2 regions of the Microbulbifer sp. ABF4_107 genome follow, and region 1 is predicted to be linked to the other one. Evidence: predicted binding sites of a transcription regulator. Region 1 holds the regulator's gene; the other holds the start of a gene.
The links. The regulator FNR, encoded in region 1, switches genes on or off when oxygen is low (the NO sensors DNR and NnrR bind a similar motif). The targets are predictions, from matches to a motif close to TTGATNNNNATCAA.

Region 1 (9,774 bases):
CAACTCGATCAGTGCTTCGTCGGACAGTTGCTTGTAACCGGAAAATTCCACAGCGTTGACGCCGCCCGCCATACGGATCAGGCTGTCCGGGCTGGTGCCAGTGCCAGCGGCTTTCAGGCCGCGGCCTTCCTGGGCGCGGACAAATAAAATGCGCGGTGCGTCCGACAAGGCGGTGCGGGCACTTTTCAGGGACTGCAGTTGCTGTACCACCTGTTTTTTCACGTTGCCTGCGGGCTTTTCCAGCACTTCAGACAACCGATCGATATTGGCGATCAGCTGCTCACCATTTTCCGCTTCCGGCAGTTTTACAATTTTTACACCAGCGTTTTCCAGCAGGGTGAGGGTGTTGGCCGGACCCATATGTTCACCGCCAATCAATACCTGCGGGTTCTGCGCCAGCATTCCCTCCACCGGTAATTGTCGGTAATAACCAACCACCGGTACCTTTTTGAAATCCGCCGGCAGGCGCGTGGAGGAATCCACAGCGATCAGGCTATCGCCAGCCCCCAGAGCCAACACCAGCTCGGTGATGGAGTGGCCGGTGCTGATTACCCGTTCCGGCGCGGCGGCAGCCGCTGAGCTGGCAACCAGCAAAGCCGTGGCGGAGAGAAAATGGCTGAGAGTACGTTTCAGGGTGCGAGTTTTTGAAAAAATCATCTTTCGAGTCCAGTCGATTTAAACCAGGTTTTTCCAATCGGGATTAAACAGTGTCAGGGTGCTGCGACGTGGGGCTGCATCGCAATTTCCGCAACTTCCACGCCCTGCTTCTGCAGCAGCGCAAATAAATCCAGCATTCGCTGCACCGGCACGTTGCGGTCCGAAGCAAGGGCCACCGGGCGTTCCGGCTCTGCGATCAGGGCAACGATCAGCGCCTGCTCAAAATCCGCCTGACTACTGTAGCCCTGTTCACCGATGCCCCAAAGGTCCGGAGCACGGTTGGACAGGGATACGGTAATCGGGTCCGCAGGCATGGCCGCCGCGGCGTTCTCGCTGGCGGGCAGATCCATGGGCAGCGAGGTCAGACGCATATTTGCCGTAAGCAGCAGGAAGACCAGTACGATAAAAATGATATCCAGTAGCGGAGTCAGATCCGGTGCCAGATTGGCCAGAGAGAATTCCCGCTGACCGGGAGGATTGATATTGATCACTGGGCCGGTACCGCAATATTGACCGCCTCGCGCACACAGGCATCCGGGGTTTTGCAGCAGGGGTCCAGTCCCTCCAGCCACAGGTTGCCGCGGTTGAACAGGTGCTCCAGATCCGCCACCACACGGTCGCTCCAGATCGCCAGCAGGTGCGCACCGGCAATCGCCGGCAAGGCCACAATCAGGCCCGCGGCGGTGGTGCTGAGGGCCATGCCCAGGCCGTCGGCGAGTAGCGCCGGGGTTACCGGTTCGCTGCTACCGGAGAGACCGGCAAACATACCGATCAAACCGAGCACCGTGCCCAGCAGGCCCATAAGTGGGCTGATAATTCCGATGACCATCAACAGGCGCAGGCCGCTGTGCAACTGGCGGCGCTGGTCCTGCAGCCACACCGCGGCGATCTCTTCCCGCTGGGGCTTGTCCACCTTGCGGTGCTGCAACAGCAGTGCGGTAGCGCGGCTGGCCAGGGCCCGCTCCTGTTCACACAGGGCTCCGAGCTGGTCCAGCTCGGCCTCGCCGGTGCATTGCAAACGCCTGAAGGAACCACTGATTCCCCGGTGGCCGGTGGTCAGCAGGAACCACAGGCGCTCGCCCAGCAGTGCCAGCGCGAGGGCGGAAACCACCAGCAGCGGCCAGCCCATGGGACCGAGCTGTGCGAAAAATTCAGACCAGGTTTGATGTTCGAACATAACGCTCTCGTTTTAATACTGCAGCCTGCTCCAGGCAAAAACTTACAAGGCAAACCGGATCGGCAACCGTACCCGGGACAGTCGCGCCTGGCCGTTTTCCCGGTAGGGTAAAAACTGCCAGCCCTCCACCGCGTTCAGTGCGGCTTCATCCAGGCTGTCGACACCGGAAGACTGCAGCAGGCGCCGCACAACTTGTGTGCCGTTATGATCCAGCTGAACTTCCACCACCACGGTGCCCTGCTGTCGCCGCTGCCGCGCAAGCTCTGGATAGACCGGCGCACCGGGCGGGCTGGCAAATGCCGGGCGCTCCACCAGTACCGGCACTTCGCTGACACTCTGCTGTTTTGCCGGTGTCGGCGCGCTGGATTGCTGGCTCACATCAGCTTCTGCAACCGCCTCCTGCACCGGTACCGGCTCGGGTGCTTCCGGCGCTTTTTCGGCAGAGGGTTTCTTCTCTACCGACGTTTTCTCAGTAGGTTTCTTTTCAACGGGTTTTGCGGGCTTCTTCTCGACCGGCTTTTTCTGGACCGGCTGGGGCTCCGCCTTTTTCACAGACTCAACCGGCGGCTCGACGGGCGCAGGCTGTTCCGCCGGCGGCGGGGAGACCGGTGCGGCTGAGGCCAGCTTTACCTGCCCCAGCTTCAATGCCACTACGCCCGAAGGTGCCTGCACTTCCCGTACGGGCGCCGCCCACAGCAGCCAGCCGTGCAACGCAAAGGAGAGGACCACCATCACGGCCATGCGCCACTTCACGCTATTGCCTCACTGTTCCGTTCCAATTTGCGCTTCACTTCCCCGCTGATGGAAGTGCCCCAGTTGACCATCTAACGCAGCGAAGGGTACCAACTTGCAGATTTAAGATCAAACGATAATAGTTTGCATTTACATAACGTTTAACTGCGACTATGATTCGGCGCAACCGTACCAACCGGCAGTGATAACAATGGCCGGCGACACGGACATCCACTTGGGAACGTAAAAAGGGAGCACCGTCATGGGCCAGTTCATAGCTTTTCAATTAAAAACGCTGAAACTCCATCCTCTCGCAGCCGCAGTACTGGCACTCGGTGCCAGCAGCGCTGTGGCTCAATCGACAGATTCCGAATCGGTCGAGCAGCCAGTAATTCAGTTCGGTGAAGTCGTTGTCGCTGCGGACCGCAACCCGGCCGCTAAAGAGAAGGATGCAGCCACCGTTGTGGTTGAGCGCGTGCAGCTGGAAGAGCAGCAACCGGAATCCATTGCCCAGGCCCTGAAATACGAGCCCAATATCGAAGTGGTCGGCGGCCCTCGCTACTCCAACCAGGCTCCGAATATCCGCGGCCTGTCCGGCGTGCGTGTACTGCAAACCATCGACGGTGCCCGCCAGAACTTCAATTCCGGCCACCGCGGCACCTACCAGCTGGATCCGGAACTGCTGAAACAGGTAGAAGTGAAGAAAGGCCCCGCCTCCAGCTTGTGGGGCTCCGGCGCTATCGGCGGTGTGGTGGCCATGTCCACTAAAAGCTCTGCGGACCTGCTGAAAAGCGGCGACACTCTGGGCGGCTACCTGAAACAGGAACTGGGCAGCAACGGTGACGCTACTGAAACCACCGCCGCCGTCTACGGCCTGGCCGGTGACTTCGATTATCTGGTAAATGGCTCCGTATCCGAGCATGACAATGTAGAAATCGGCGGTGGCGAAGAGCTGGAAAACAGCGCCAGCGAAAACACCGCCCTGCTCGCCCGCGGCGGTTTCAAGATCAGCGACAACCAGCGCATCGACCTGTCCTTCCGCCACAACAATCGCGAAGAAGGCGTGCCGTCCAACCCCAACGCCAACGTCGGCACCAGCTCCCCGCTGGTAGAACGCGACATTACAGATCAGAACGTCACTGCGAATTACTGGATACAGGCACTGGAAGGCAAACACACCTCCAAGTTCACGGTTTACCGCAACGACACCCAGTTCGACGAATTCCGCCCCACGCAGGGTGACTCTTCCCTGGGTACTTTGGGCCAGAAAGACAACACCGAAGTCACCACCACCGGCCTCGCGTTGACCAATTCCACCAACTGGGCCACCGAAGGTTTCGGCGCCCAGTGGGTATACGGCCTCGACTGGTACCAGGATGACGTCACCACGGTACGCGACGGCGACAACCGCCCCGAAAACCTGAATGCCGACACCGACGTCCTCGGCCTCTACGCCCAGGCAGCCTTCACCTTCGGCGACGTATTCACCCTGACCCCGGGCGTGCGCTACGACCGCTTCGAAGCGGAAAGCCAGCAGCTGAGCGAATCCGCGCGCGAAGACACCGCCGCGTCCCCATCCATCGCCGCCTCCGTCAAAGCCACCGACTGGCTGAGCCTGAGCGCCAGCTACGCCAAAGCTTTCCGCGCACCGGGCGTGGAGGAGATGTACACCCAGGGTACTCACTACGCCTACGGCGACTTCAGCTTCATGGGTATGGGCTTTCTCGCCAACACGTTTATCCCCAATCCGGACCTGGAGTCTGAAGAAGCCGCCAACACCGAGCTGCGCGCCGACTTCGCCTTCAGCGGCCTCGCCACCGAAAACGACCAGCTGACCGCCAGTGCATCTGTGTTCCGCAATAAAGTGGACAACTTTATCGAGCAGGTAGTGATCAACCCGCACCCGGTTTTCGGCTTCCCGATGAACACGACGTATCTGAACGTGGACGAAGCGGAACTGGAGGGGTTTGAGCTGAGCACTAACTATCTGGTGAACGACCTGGCGGTGGGCGTAAGCTACGGCCAGACCGAAGGTAAAGACCTGTCCGACGACAGCTATTTGAGCAACATCCCCGCGGACAAGTTCGTGCTGGATGTAGGCCACTACTTCCTGCAGCGCGACCTGAAAGCAGGCCTGCGCACCTCTGTAGTTTCTGCCCAGGACCAACTGCCGGAAGAAGTGACCAACGAGTACAACAGCTACACCCTGGCCGATGCCTACGTAACCTGGGAGCCTGCCGCTGGCAGCCTGAACGGCATCAAGCTGGGCCTGGCCCTGGATAACCTGACGGACGAAGAGTACCGAGTAGCCTTCCAGGAACTGTATATGCCGGGCCGCAACATTAAACTGTCTGCCAGCTACCGTTTCTGATCGAAACAGTCAAAATCGAAATCCACCACAAACGAGCGGCCTCCGGGGTACTTACTTGGCAAACGATTGCCGCTAGGTTGTTTGACAGGTAAGTACCCCGGAGGCCGCGGCTCGCGGAGCCCAAAACGCCGAAGACCGTGGCCCACGGAGCCGGTCATAGCTCCGTAGCCCGCCGAATCAGTGGTGGCCACCGCGCAAACAACCTCATCGGCAATCGTTTGCGCAATGGCCACCACTGCTTCGGCTGATTATGTGGAAATGAATTGATACAGAGAGTTTTTGGTATTGCTTATGCAAAAACAGGGGCAACAAAAAGTGATACAAGACAAAGTACAGGAACTGCTTGCCAGTGAATCTGGCTTTACCCTGGAACAGATGGCGAAACAGCTTGATACCAGCGTGCGCGAGATTATTGCCAACCTGCCGACCGAAATGGCATCCCTCGCCGGCAGCGACGCCGTCTGGCAACTGATCGAAGAACTGCCCACCTGGGGCAAAGTCACCGCCATCGTCCAGAACGAAGGCTCCGTGTTTGAATTTAAAGGCGAGTTTCCCAAAGGCAGCATTGCCCACGGCTACTACAACTTTATGCACCACAAAAACCCCTTCCACGGCCACCTGCTGGTCGAAGGGCTGGTCGAAGTCGCCTTTGTCAGCAAACCCCACCGCGGGTCCGAAAGCCACTCCATGGTCTTTCTCGCCCCCAGCGGCAACTGTGTATTCAAGGTATTCCTGGGCCGGGACGCCGAGCGTAAATTGATCCCGGAACAGGTCGAGCGATTCAAACAATTAAAACAGCAGCTGGCAGGCGCCAGTGCTGCACATTCCTGAGGGGAGATTCGGAAATGACCGATCAGAACGAACAACAAGCAGCGCAGAAAACCAACCCCCAAACCAACGACGGCGCCGACCTGGTGGCCGAAGTTCGCGACTTTATTGCCACCCGCAAACTGCTGAACCTTGCCAGCCTCGCCGAAGACGGCCAGCCCCACGCCAGTACCGCGCCCTTCCTCGCCGCCGATGGCAATTTCTACCTGTACATCTCCGACCTGTCCGAGCACTGCGCCAATCTCAAGGCCAACAGCAAGGCTTCGGTGATATTCAATGCCGACGAAGCGGACACCAAACAGGCCTTCGCCCGCCTGCGTGTCACCTTCAATGTGGTAGCCAGTATTATCGGCCGCGGTGAGGATCTGTGGTTGGAACGTATCGAGCAACTACGCGAAAAGTTTGGCCCGGTAATGGATCACCTGAAAGTCCTGGAAGATTTCCATCTGTTCGAACTGAAACCGAGTGCCGGCCGCTACGTGAAAGGCTTCGGCCAGGCGTACGCACTGGAAGGTCTGGAAAAGCAGGTTGCCCTGCATTTGAAGGATGGTCACAAGGAAAAGAACAGCGACGCCGCGTAACCCCAGGTGCCGCCATTTCCGCTCCGAGGCCCGCAGTGCAGCACCTCCTGCACTGCGGGCCCGAGCACCTAAAAAGTGCTTTTAGAATCGATAGCCCAGTCCAGCGGCATACACCAGCGGATCAAGCTCCACATCCGCCGTCACCGCACCCACTCCAGGAATGTCCACCGTCGCCTTGGTGTCGATATCCATCCACCACACAGCTACGTTAAATAACCAGCGCTTGTCAGCACCGAAAGCAAAGTCGACACCGGCTTCCGCAGCAATGCCTGATGAATTCTTCAGCTTGAGATCCGCAGAATCGGTTGCACCCAGGGTTGCGAAGATATCATTGGCGGTGCCACTGATTTTCTCTTCAAAAAAAACGGTGTAATTGAATCCAACCCCTACATAGGGCTGCACACTGGACGAAGAAGCAAGCGGAAAATATTGCAGCATAACGGTGGGAGGAAGGTGTTTCGTCTCGCCCAGGTCAAATGTCTCACCAAGCCCGGAAACTTCCAGATCATGACTGAACGGCGTCGCCGCTATCACCTCGACCCCCCAGCTCTGGTTTAGCATGTAAGTGCCAATAAGACTCAGAGCCGAGCCATTATTCACGTTTGCAGCAGTGCCCTCGAGTGTCACATCGCCCAGCGCAAGCGCACTGGAATTTACATCGGGGCTCACCGTAATTGCACCACTCCGCAAAATGAATTCTCCGGGTTCATACGCGAGTGCCGGCGCGGAAAGCAGTGAAGCGAGAAGGGATCCAAGAGCCATTTTTTTCATAGTTATCTCCATATCCTTGATCGGTGTCGAATGCCTCACCAGCAGGGATATCCCAGGGGATACGCTGGTACACCTTGAGACTCAACCAGAATATAGACCAGCCAGTCATGCCGCAATAACTATTTTCGCTCAGTTTTTGAACTACCGCTGTTACTCCCGCGCAATTTTCTCGGCCCAAACTATTGAAGGTGCAAGTGGTTTCACCAGTTGTTGCGGAATCGCCACACCAACAATTTGCTTTTAAAACGACACCAAAAGGTTGATACAACGCAACAAAACTGCAACGCTACTGCAATCGTCATTTGTTACTTTTTAGTAACAAGTAACTAAAGAGTAATAAATATGACTTCTCGAAAAGGCTTTCTGCTTCCGCTCGTATTCCTCGCGGGATGCGCGCTCAATCAGGCTCCACAGTCCCTCACCGCCACCGGAATGCTGGTAGAGGAAGACGGCAAGTTTTACCTGGTGGGTGCTGAAGATCGCTACCATTTGAATTCCGTTCCTCAACTGGATTACGAAAGGTATCTAGGCAGGGAACTGATCGTGCAGGGGGAAATTCCCAATTACTGCCATCAGGCGTGGGAAGACTCACTGGTGAAGGTGCACGGTGGTGCGGAGATGGTCGACCTGAACAAGGTTGACTGGTCCGATTGCCTGGAGGCCGACAAGGTTAGCCTGGTCACTGCAGACGGCGCTCACCTGGTGTATGACTGGGAAGAAATCGAGCTGGAAGACTACTACTTCTAATTCGCTGGACCTATTTCTCCCTCGAAGTATTTTCCCGCTGCGCAGGGCTCACGCCTTCAGCCTTGCGCCTTTAATCGAGTCTCGTCGCAGCTGGTTCCCGCCAGGGCGGCGAGTCCGCGTTTATCCAGCAGGCTTACCGCCCTTCCCTTCACCCTGATCAGATCCTGCTTCTGGAAGCGGGAAATTAACCGGCTTACGGTTTCCGCAGTGAGTCCGAGATAGTTGGCGATATCCATGCGCTGCATGGTGAGGTTGAAATCCACGGCCGAGTAACCGCGGCGGGCATAGCGCTCGGAAATATTGATCAACAGCGCTGCCAGGCGCGCATCAGCAGATCGCTTGCCGAGCAGCATGACCATGTCTTTTTCCTGACGCAGCTCTTCCGAAAAGAGATTGAAGATCTGCTTTTGCAAGCCGGGAACCTGTTGCGCGAGTGTCTCCAGCTGAGCGAAGGGCAGCTCACACACGCTGCTGTCTTCCAGCGCCTCGGCAAAACTGGGATGGGACTGACCGCTGTACGCATCCAGACCGAGCAGCTCGCCGGGCAATGCAAAGTGGGTGACCTGGGCATCGCCATCTGCGGCAAGCACGACCGACTTGAAGCTACCGGACCGGATGGCATAAAGGCTGTTGAACTTGTCGCCGGCACGAAATAACTGCTCCCCGGCCTTGATCACGGTTTTCTTGCGGGTGATCTGCTCCAGACGCTCGATATCCTCCGCCGAGAGACCTGCCGGCAGACACAGAGCCCTGACCGAACAGTTGCCACAGCTGACGGCCTGCGACTTTGCCGCTGGTGATGTGTTGCGTGCGCTCAAACCGATCACTCTCCCTCTCGCGGTAACCACTGTTGCCGCCCGTCTGTTACTGGCCATTGCACCAATTTCTGTAGTCACATTGTATTCTCTACAAATCGCCTTAACACCCTGCCTGGGTTTTTCACAAGGTTCACGCCCTGAATCGAGGGCAGCGCTTTTGTTAAAGCACTGTCGTTAAAGCGCAGGTATTAAAGCACCCTTGAATAGGGCCCGTTCTCCACCGCCCGGTGCAGGTGGGTATCGAATGCCGCAGCCAGATTGCGCAAGAACCAGCGCCCCTGCTCGGTAACGTAAAATTCACGTTGATCAAGGCGAACCAGGTCATCGTCGAACATGGGCTGCAATCGTTTCAACTCCGCGTCGAAGAAATCCTCGAAGGGCGCACCGGCACGGGCCTCTACTTCGCGCTTGTCCACCCCCAGCTGGCACATCAATTCCATAATCAGCCACTGCCGCAAGCGGTCGTCTTCACTCATGTACCAACCGCGCACAATGGCCTGCCCCCGGTCCGCAACTGCTCCGGCGTACGCCTTGAGTGCGTGCGCATTTTGCCAGTAACCATCCCGGCTATAGCTGATGGCTGAGGCCCCCAGGCCAACCAACGCCTCTGCGGGCATCAACGTGTACCCCTGGAAGTTTCGCGCCAGCCGGCCCTCCATTGCCGCTTTCGCCATGGCATCACCGGGGCGTGCGAAATGGTCCATCCCCAGGAACTGGTACCCGGCGCCAGTGAGCTGCCGGGTCGCAGCCAGTTGCATGGCCATTTTATCCACTGGCGCGGGCATCAGGTTGGCGTTGATCAGGCGCTGGGCCCTGAAGCGCTCCGGGAGGTGGGCATAGTGATAGAGCGCGATGCGGTCGGGAGCCAGTGCCAGCACCTGCTCAACAGTGCGCTGCAGGCTATCGACGGTTTGCCCCGGTAATCCGTAAATCAGATCGTAAGCAATAGAACCGAACCCTTGCGCGCGCGCGTCGTCAGTCAATGCCGCTACCTCGCCCGCACTGCAGATACGATTGATGGCCCGCTGCACACCAGGATCGAAATCCTGCACCCCGAGGCTCAGTCGATTAAACCCGAGCCGGCGCAGGGTT
Region 2 (9,774 bases), 590 kb from region 1:
CCGGTGCCAAGGAGCTGGGTTACGACAACCTCAGTGTCATGTGGCGCTCCAAATACGATATGCCCGCGGATGCCTTCGCCGCGGATATGGACAATCAGTGGAACAAAGTGAAACCCCTGTACGAAGCACTCCACTGTCATGTGCGCGCGCGACTGAATGAACATTATGGCGATGATGTTGCGCCGGCCACCGGCAAAATTCCGGCGCACCTGCTGGGCAATATGTGGGCTCAGGAGTGGGGCAATATCTACGACGTCGTGAAAGATGACGACATGGAAGCACCCTATGATCTGACCCAGCTGGTCGTGGATTCCGGCATGAGCGAAAAGGATATGGTGAAGGCCGGGGAGAAATTCTTTACTTCACTGGGCTTCAAACCGCTGCCGGAAACTTTCTGGGAGCGCTCTCAGTTCGTACAGCCGCGGGACCGCGACGTGGTGTGTCACGCGAGCGCCTGGAACCTGGATGGCCAGGACGATATCCGCATCAAGATGTGTATCAATAAAACCGGGGAAGACCTGATTACCGTGCACCACGAGCTGGGGCACAACTTCTATCAGCGCATCTACAACAAACAGCCGTTCCTTTACAAAGAGGGCGCGAACGATGGTTTCCACGAAGCCGTGGGTGACACCATTGCTCTGTCCATCACGCCGAAGTATCTGAAAGAAATCGGCCTGATGGATGAAATTCCCGGTGAAGACAAAGATATCGGGTACCTGATGCAGCAGGCGCTGGACAAGATTGCGTTCCTGCCGTTTGGCCTGTTGGTGGACAAGTGGCGCTGGCAGGTGTTCAACGGCGAAGTGCAGCCGGGCGACTACAATAAGGCGTGGTGGAAGCTGCGAGAGGATTATCAGGGCATTCAGGCGCCGGTTGAGCGCAGCGAGGCCAATTTTGATCCCGGTGCCAAATACCACATTCCCGGTAACACCCCTTACGCCCGTTACTTCCTGGCGCGTATCCAGCAGTTCCAGTTCCACCGCGCCCTGTGCGAGGCCGCCGGTGAAACCGGCCCGCTGCACCGTTGTTCCATCTTCAAAAACAAGGCGGCCGGTGAGAAGTTGCGCAATATGCTGGCCATGGGAGCGAGCAAACCCTGGCCCGACGCTATGGAAGCGCTCACCGGTCAGCGTGAGCTGGATGCCTCTGCCATAGTGGATTACTTCCAGCCGCTGATGGAGTACCTGCAAGAGCAGAATAAAGATCGCGAGTGCGGGTGGGAATAATCCGGCAGCGTGAGAAATTCAATTGGCTGGCACTATTGACCATATATTCACAGTCAATGGGGCCTGGGGTTTGAATGCCAGATTATGACCATAGTATTAGCTATGTCCTGATTTTATGGATTGAACTCGAACCACAAGAAGAGGTTGCTAATGAGCAATATTGATATCGGTATCAATGAGAAGGATCGCGAACAGGTTGCAGAGGGATTGAAGCGCTTGCTGGCCGATTCTTACACCCTGTACCTGCAGACTCACAATTTCCATTGGAATGTGACCGGCCGTCTGTTCAGGGAGCTGCATCTGATGTTCGAGGAGCATTACACCGAACTGGCGACCGCGGTGGACGACATTGCCGAGCGCATCCGCACCCTGGATGTGGTTGCACCGGGTACTTACAAAGCGTTTGCCGGGTTGAGCTCGATTAAAGAGGTTGAGGACGTGCCCGCAGCGGAAGAAATGGTACGGATCCTCACCCAGGGCCACGAGCAGGTGGTAAAAACCTGTCGCGAAGTGCTGAAGGCGGCACAGGATGCGGATGACGAATCTACCGCAGCACTGGTGGGCGACCGTATGCGGGTGCATGAGAAGACTGCCTGGATGTTGCGGGCGACCGCGCAGTAAGTAGATCTCCCCCCCCCTTTCGAAAAACCGGCCTCTGGCCGGTTTTTTTGTGCCCGTAACTTTTCTTCTGCGGTTCCAATCTGCGATTGCCACTTGCGCTTTATTACTGTGTGGTGCACAGTAATTACTGTGTGATGCACAGTATGGACTGAAACGGAATGACAGAAGCGCCGGAAAAACTCCAGCGAATGGTGATGGAAGTACGCCGTGGGGCGCTGACCCTTGCGGTATTGCTCGCGCTGGGAGAGCCGCACTACGGCTACTCCCTGCGCAAGAAGCTGGCACAGCAGGGGCTGGAGATTGACGAAGGCACCCTCTACCCGCTGCTGCGCCGGCTGGAAGACCAGGGGCTGCTCTCCAGCGACTGGCGGCAGGAAGAGGGGCGCAAGCGACGCTTTTATCAGATCGATGACACTGGCGAGATCGCACTCGCAGCCATGCGCAGTGAGTGGCAGAGCCTGAACGACGTGATTGGCCAGCTGGCGGACAAAATGGAAAGTATGGCAAGTATGGAAAGTGGAGGTGGAATCAATGGCGACACAGACTGATTGGTTGCAGCGTTACGTGGATAACGTACGTACCTATTTGCCGGCACGCCTGCGCGAAGATGTGGGCAATGAGCTGCTGTCGGATCTGCAGGATCAGCGGGATGATCTGGAAGAGTCCCTGGCACGTGCGCCCAGTGAGCAGGAAATTCTCGACCTGTTAAAGCAGAGGGGACACCCCATGTCGGTGGCCGCGGCCTATCAGCCGCGCCGTGCACTGGTCAGCGAACCGCTGTTTCCGCTGTACCTGCAGGTGCTGAAGTGGACCTTTCTGATTATCGCGGTGGTGACGGCGATCGATGTGGTCGGCTCCCTGTATTTTGCCGAAAATCCCAATCTGCTTTCTGCTGCGATTGGCTGGTTTAGCGGCCTCTACGAAAGCGGTGTGCATTCATTTGTCGCAGTCACGCTGGTGTTTTATCTCATCGGGGAAGGGTTGAATAACCGTCAGGTATTTGCCAACTGGAATCCCCGCTCGATGCCGAACGTGGTGGACAGCGGCCGGCGCATCAAGCGCTTTGATTCCTCGGTGGAATTTGTCGTAACCCTGTTGGCAATGGCGTGGCTGAACGATCTCTGGCTGCTGCCGGCGAGCAATGGAGGTAATGCACTGGCCCTCTCGCCGGAGATGATGGCGTTGCTGCCATGGCTCAATATTGCACTGGGCGCCAGCGTGCTGCTGTCGCTGTACAAATTGATTTCCCCGTTTTGGACACGTGCCCGCCTGCTGGTGGATGGGGCGCTGAATATTTACTGGCTGATACTGCTGGCATTTTTACTGGGCCTGCAGGCGCCTTTTTCCATACAGTGGCAAGGCGGTGACCTCTGGCAACCGAGCCAGGGTAATTGGCAGGTGGCGGTTGGAGTCGTGGTGGCGATCACTGCGTGGGATCTGTTTCAAAATATCCGCCGGCTGGTGCGCTCACCATCAGGAGTGCGTGTTTGACACCAGGGCTAGAAATGCCTGGGCTGGCGCTGAAAGGGCGCCGGCTTCCCGCGCGAGAATTCCTACCGCATGGGTTACCACTGGTTCCGCCAGAGGTTTGCACACCAACCCATACGCGCGCATTTGCTCCTCACATAAGCTAGGCACCGCGCTAACCCCCAGGCCACTCTGTACCAGCCGGCCGATGGTGCTGAGCTGGTTTGCTTCACACAATAACCGCGGGAGCACTTCCCCAAACGCGGCGTCTGTCCAGCGGCGCACCGCAGAGCCCCGGTTCATGGCGATAAATGGCGCCTGCGCCAGGTCCCGCCAGCGCACCAGTTTTTTCCGCTGTAGCTTGTGTCCCTCCGGTAGTACCGCGATAAAGCGGTCTTCGCCGATGGGGGTGAAGCTCAGATTGCCCAGATCGTCCGGACGAAAACTGAAACCCAATTCCGCGCGCCCCTCCTGCACCGCATTCACCACCCGCTCCATCACGATATCTTCCAGCACGATATTGATATCCGGGTGTTGCCGGTGAAATTGCTTCAGCAATTCCGGCAGCTGGTTCAGGGCAAAGGCGGGGATGGCGGCGATGGACAGTTGCCCCTGCTGCAGGCGGAAACGCTGCTGCACCGCATCCAGAGTGTTGTCCCAGTTGTGCAGCAGTTGCTGGGCGCGCTCCACAAAAGCGGTGCCCTCCGGTGTCAGTACCAGTTGCCGACCTCCGCGGCTGAACAGGTCGCCACCCAGAGATTCCTCCAGGGTGCGAATGGCGATGGAGATGGCCGGTTGCGACACATGCAGCTGTGCGCTCGCTTCCGCCAGGCTGCGGGTTCTGGCCACGGCCACAAAGGCGCGCAGCTGTTTGATGGTGGTGCTCATACTGGAGTTTTGCGTCGTGTAGGCCCTGATTATCTGTTAAGTAAAACTTATTAAATAATAATAAGTTTAAATTAGTCTTAAGTGTTAGACCAAGGCATGATTGTTCACATGGCGAGACGGCCAATAATGGTCAACCATTCAGACAGAATGCCGACACAGAAAAATGAGAGAGCCCGCTGACATGAGCAATCCAGTGCAACCCCTTTGGCAGCCCACGGAAGAGGCCATTGCCGCGACCCAGATGGACCGGTTTCGCCGCCAGGTAAATGAGCTGCATCAGCAAACCCTGCCGGATTACCACGCCCTGCACCAGTGGTCTGTGGATAACCGCGAGGCATTCTGGAGCCAGTTGTGGGATTTCGGCGAAGTCATTGCCAGCGAGCGCGGCGAGCGGGTACTGGGGAAAGACACCATGCCCGGCGCCGAGTGGTTCCCGGACGCGCGGTTGAACTTTGCCGAAAACCTGCTGCGTTTTCGCGACGACAAGCCGGCGCTGATCGAGCGCCTGGAAAACGGCAGCCGCCGCGAATTGAGCTACCGCCAGCTGTTTGAGCGGGTAGAGCGGCTGGCCGCAGCGCTCGCCAATGCCGGAGTGGAGAAGGGCGACCGGGTAGCGGGTTTTATGCCCAATATCATCGACACTGTGGTGGCCATGCTCGCCACCACCAGCCTCGGCGCCATCTGGACCTCCTGTTCCCCGGACTTCGGTATCAATGGCGTTCTAGATCGTTTCGGCCAGGTCGCGCCGAAAGTCTTGTTCGCCTGTGAAGGCTACTTCTACAACGGCAAAACTATCGACTCCCTGCCGCGTCTGGAGCAGATCGTCGATCAGATCGATTCGATCCAGCAGCTGGTGGTGGTGCCAGTGGCGCGCTCATCGGAGCAGACCGAATCGGATATCGACGGCCTGGATCGCGCCGTAAGCCTCGGCGCTTTTGTGGGAACTGCGCCCGCGCGCCCACTGACGTTTGAGCAAACCGAATTCAATCACCCGCTGTACATCATGTACTCCTCCGGCACCACCGGCGTGCCCAAGTGCATCGTGCACGGCGTGGGCGGCACCTTGCTGCAGCACATTAAGGAACACCGCCTGCACACGGATATCTCCCGCGACGACACCCTGTTTTACTTCACCACCTGCGGCTGGATGATGTGGAACTGGCTGGTAAGCGGGCTCGCCTGCGGCGCTACCTTGGTGCTCTACGATGGCTCGCCGTTCTACCCGGCAGCGCAGTGCCTGTGGGATATGGCGGACGAGGAAAGCATTAGCGTATTCGGTACCAGTGCCAAGTACATCGCCGCGCTGGAAAAGGCCGGCTGCAAGCCGCGCGAGAGCCACAAGCTGGAGCGCCTGCGCGCGGTACTCTCCACCGGTTCGCCGCTCGCCCACGAGGGGTTCCGTTACGTGTATCGGGACATCAAGGCGGATCTATGCCTGAGCTCCATCTCTGGTGGCACCGACATTGTCTCCTGCTTTGCCCTGGGCAACCCGACCCTGCCGGTGTATCCCGGTGAGCTGCAATGCCGCGGTCTGGGTATGGCGGTGCAGGTGTGGAGCGACGATGGCAAGCCGGTGGAGCAGGAGAAGGGTGAACTGGTGTGCGCCACGTCTTTCCCCTGTATGCCCATCGGCTTCTGGAATGATGAGGACGGCAGCAAGTATCACAGCGCCTATTTCGAAAACTGGCCCGGCGTCTGGGCCCACGGCGACTATGCGGAAATTACCGAGCACGGTGGCGTGATCATTTACGGCCGCTCCGACGCGGTGTTGAACCCGGGTGGCGTGCGCATTGGCACCGCAGAAATCTACCGGCAGGTGGAAAAAGTCGAAGAGGTGCTGGACAGCATCTGTATCGGCCAGGAGTGGCGCGATGATGTGCGTGTAGTGCTGTTTGTGGTGCTGCGGGAAGGGCTGACCCTGGGCGACGACCTCATCCAGAAAATCCGCACCACCATTCGCGCCAATACCACCCCGCGCCATGTGCCGGCGAAAGTAATCCAGGTGGCGGATATCCCTCGTACCATCAGTGGCAAGATTGTGGAGCTTGCCGTGCGGAATGTCGTGCATGGCAAACCGGTGAAAAATCAGGAGGCGTTGGCGAATCCGGAAGCATTGAAGCTGTTTGAGAATTTGTCAGAGCTCGCCGGAGAGTAATCTCCTCTTAAAGGCGATATCAGGACGGGCGGTGATGAAAAAGGCCGGGCCAAGTGCGAACTTGCCCGGCGAACAGTCGGGGTAGATGGATCGATCCCGTGCAAAAAATACGCACCGGGGAGAGCCTCTGTATCAGTTGGCTGCCGGCTGAGCCAATTCTTCATTCATTTTGCGTAGCGCCATCCGGGTGATATATCCGCCCATCAGGCAAACAAATCCAATGATTCCCAAGCTCAGCAGGCCAGAAAAGCTGGTGAAGAGATCAATCATTGCGTCCATTTTCGTACTCCTGAGCGATAGAGGAAGTGGTATAAACGTGGACTGCATGCTCTAACGGGGTGTTGCGCTGTAGTCCTCTCAACTGGCTCCAGTCTAGGGTGTGGTGCTGTGCCGCACTTGATCTGGATCAACTGAGCGGCCGATTCAGCCCTCCCGGGGGTACCCCCACTCTTGCTATCTGTTGGCGCAGTGTTCAGCTGCGCGGCAGGTGAGGTTAGCAGTGACTTCTGTGGCCCGGGACCCCGGTTTCCCCTTGCCCTTGGCATGTCCTATCCGCCAAACTGCGCTACCCTGTGGGGTAGTGATTCCACCTGTATAAACCGAATAAATTCACGGAAGATCCGCATGATTACCTACTTGTACTGGGCCGCTGTTATCGCCCTCGTGGTGCTCAGCCTGTTTGCCGGCAGCCGATTTGGCAGTCTGGGGAAAGGGGCGATCGTTGCCGCAATTATTTTTCTCGCTGGTTGGCTGGCCTACTACTTCCATTTTGAGCAAGTATTTGTAAAGCGCTTCGGTGGCGTGATGTACATCAGTGTGCCTGACGGTCAGCGTCACCTGGGGTCCACCTGGAAAGACGACAACCTTTGGGTGGAAAACTACGACCCAAAATCCAATCAATGCATCTTCTCTGAATACTCCAAGGGCAACCTGCTGGAGGGGCGTGTAGTGATTAAAAACTGCAACCCGCTGCTGGAACCTGCCGACAGGCCTGCACGAAGCGGTCAATAAGCCTGGGTAGAAGCAACTTTTTGGGTCTCCCGGCGTCGCAGTAGGGATGGTTGGCAAACGGATTTTTGTCTTGCGCGATTCTTTGCCCGCTCGTGGAGCGGATTTCATACATATTGCTATCGGAATTCTGATATCGGCGCTGCTGCTCTTGCCGCAGCCCGGTGTTGCGCTTCCGTTTTTCGACAGTTTGCCCAAGTTCAAAGTGCGCGTGCTCGAAAACAGCGAGCTGCAGGATTGGCTGAAAGATCAGTTGAATGAACAGCGCAAGTCCAGCAGTGTACTCAAGTCCTATGAGGACCCTCATGACGTCGCGCGCTATGAGCGTGGCACCCTTGAAAAACTGCTGCGCTCGCGCGGCTACTACGATGGCCGGGTGCGCCAGTCGGTCACCGGTGGGGAGATTCTGTATCGCGTGGTGCCGGGGCGGCAGTTCCGCATCAAATCCCTCGAGATTGATATGCCTGCGCGACTGCAGGCAGGTTTTCCCGGTGTCGGCCTGCAAGTGGGGGATCCCCTGGAAGCGGTCAAGGTTGCCGAGGGGGTCAAAAAGATCGAATCCTACCTGGCTGAGAATGCCTGCCTGTTGAATGTCGATGTGGACTACAAGGCGACGGTTATCCACAGCGAGCACACGGCGCGGCTTGTGTACCGGGTAGCGCCGAGTCCGGAAGTGCACATTGGCGAGTTGAGTATCGCCGGTGCCACCAGTGTCAATGAAGACTACCTGCGCAAGCGGCTGAAACTCTCCCCCGGTGACTGCTTTAATCGAGCCAAACTCGACGCTGCCAAATTGCGTTTGCTGCGCACGAACCTTATTGCCGGTGCCAATGACGAGGTATCCGAGCCTCACGACGGAGTGGTTGATGTCACCTTTCTGGTGATCGAGCGAAAACATCGCACCATTCGCCTGGGGGTGGGGTACGCCTCCGATGAGGGAGCCGGCGTGTCTGCAGGCTGGGAGCACCGCAATATTCTCGGGCGCGGGGAAAAGATTGAAGTCGAGACCCGAGTCAGCGAAATCACGCAGTCCCTCAAGGGAGAGCTGCTGGTGCCGCGCTTTTTCCGCGATGACCAGGACCTGGCGGCGACCGCTGAGGCCTCCAATGAAGATCGGGAGTCCTATCAGGCAGAAGCCGTCACCATCGGCGGAACGATTTCCCGCCGGCACACCAAACACCGAACCTTCAGTGTGGGCAGCGAGCTGAAGTTCAGTAAGGTGCAGGAAGAGGGCGAAGAGAGCGAAAATTACAACCTGCTTTCGTTCCCCCTGGGGGTCAAGATCGACACCACCGACAACCTGCTGGATGCACGTCGCGGTGCCACCGTGGCTCTGGAGGTCAGTCCCTACTTTGACCTCAAGGGAAGCAGTACACGTTTCGTAAAAAACACCCTGGTCGGCACTGGGTATCTTACCGGCGATGATATCCGCTTTGATCCCACACTGGCGGTGCGTATCAAGGCCGGTGTGATCAGTGGAATCGATAACCTGGATATTCCTGCGGATGAACGCTTCTATTCCGGCGGCGGTGGTTCAGTGCGCGGATACGCTTATCAGGCCCTGGGGCCGCGCCGACTGATTCCGTCAACCGTTCCCGGTGAGCCGCCCACGCTGTCTGACCCCATCGGCGGCCGCGGCCTCAGTGAAATTTCCGTGGAAGGCCGCTTCCGGTTTACCGAAACCTGGGGCGGCGTGTTGTTTGTGGATGGGGGTAATGCCTACGCCGACCCGCAGCCCAGTTTTGACGACCTCTATTGGGGGGTTGGTATCGGCGTTCGCTATATGACGTCTTTTGCACCGCTGCGTTTTGACATCGCCTTTCCACTGGATCGCCGGGAAGACCTGGACGATAGCGCTTATCAGATCTACGTCAGTTTGGGGCAGGCGTTCTGAACATGACGGATTCCCGCCCTGCCAAAACCGCCCGTTCTCCCCGGCGCAGATTCTGGTCGAACCGGCCGCGTCTGACCTTGTTTGCGGCCATGTTACTGGTACCGCTGATTCTCAGCCTCTTTTTGCTCGGCTCAGAAAGCGGTCGCGAACTGCTTACCCGTGGTGGGCTTTCGGTGGCACGTCACTTTTTACCGGATCTGGAAATCCGTGAGCAAGGTCTGCGAAGCCCGCAATGGGGCAAGTGGAGCTTTGAGCTGCTGCAGGTGCGCTACAAAGAGCGCACCATGTTGGAAGCGCAAAATATCACTGTACACATCGCGTTGCGCCCGCTGCTGCGCAATCAAATCCATATTCCAGAAGTCAGCGCGCGGTCGCTCCTGTTCGACAATCTGGTGCTGGGTGAATACCTGCAGGACCACGTCAGTGAAGAGGAGGTTGAGGACGCTGCGGAAGAGGTGGACGACCCGACCATGCCGGCACTCTGGCTGGAGCGACTTGCCGTCGACCGTCTG

Region 2: ACYX4K_RS09850 (DUF3149 domain-containing protein) is a predicted target of FNR. The motif match lies at 6,757-6,770, and genes of this name have one in related genera.

Annotation. Positions count from the first base shown of each region.
Region 1 covers NZ_CM149983.1:2,968,873-2,978,646, forward strand. Annotated here, with positions in the region: gene ACYX4K_RS12155 (heme/hemin ABC transporter substrate-binding protein) at 1-657, opposite strand, end outside; gene ACYX4K_RS12160 (ExbD/TolR family protein) at 711-1,148, opposite strand; gene ACYX4K_RS12165 (MotA/TolQ/ExbB proton channel family protein) at 1,145-1,834, opposite strand; gene ACYX4K_RS12170 (energy transducer TonB) at 1,877-2,587, opposite strand; gene ACYX4K_RS12175 (TonB-dependent hemoglobin/transferrin/lactoferrin family receptor) at 2,829-4,937, shown strand; gene hutX (heme utilization cystosolic carrier protein HutX) at 5,253-5,768, shown strand; gene ACYX4K_RS12185 (HugZ family pyridoxamine 5'-phosphate oxidase) at 5,783-6,346, shown strand; gene ACYX4K_RS12190 (OmpW/AlkL family protein) at 6,428-7,117, opposite strand; gene ACYX4K_RS12195 (hypothetical protein) at 7,460-7,864, shown strand; gene fnr (fumarate/nitrate reduction transcriptional regulator Fnr) at 7,921-8,682, opposite strand; gene hemN (oxygen-independent coproporphyrinogen III oxidase) at 8,871-9,774, opposite strand, start outside.
Region 2 covers NZ_CM149983.1:2,381,621-2,391,394, reverse strand. Annotated here, with positions in the region: gene ACYX4K_RS09880 (M2 family metallopeptidase) at 1-1,229, shown strand, start outside; gene ACYX4K_RS09875 (Dps family protein) at 1,380-1,850, shown strand; gene ACYX4K_RS09870 (PadR family transcriptional regulator) at 2,009-2,398, shown strand; gene ACYX4K_RS09865 (hypothetical protein) at 2,382-3,341, shown strand; gene ACYX4K_RS09860 (LysR substrate-binding domain-containing protein) at 3,324-4,205, opposite strand; gene ACYX4K_RS09855 (acetoacetate--CoA ligase) at 4,387-6,360, shown strand; gene ACYX4K_RS09850 (DUF3149 domain-containing protein) at 6,493-6,639, opposite strand; gene ACYX4K_RS09845 (hypothetical protein) at 6,985-7,371, shown strand; gene ACYX4K_RS09840 (autotransporter assembly complex protein TamA) at 7,442-9,262, shown strand; gene ACYX4K_RS09835 (translocation/assembly module TamB domain-containing protein) at 9,265-9,774, shown strand, end outside.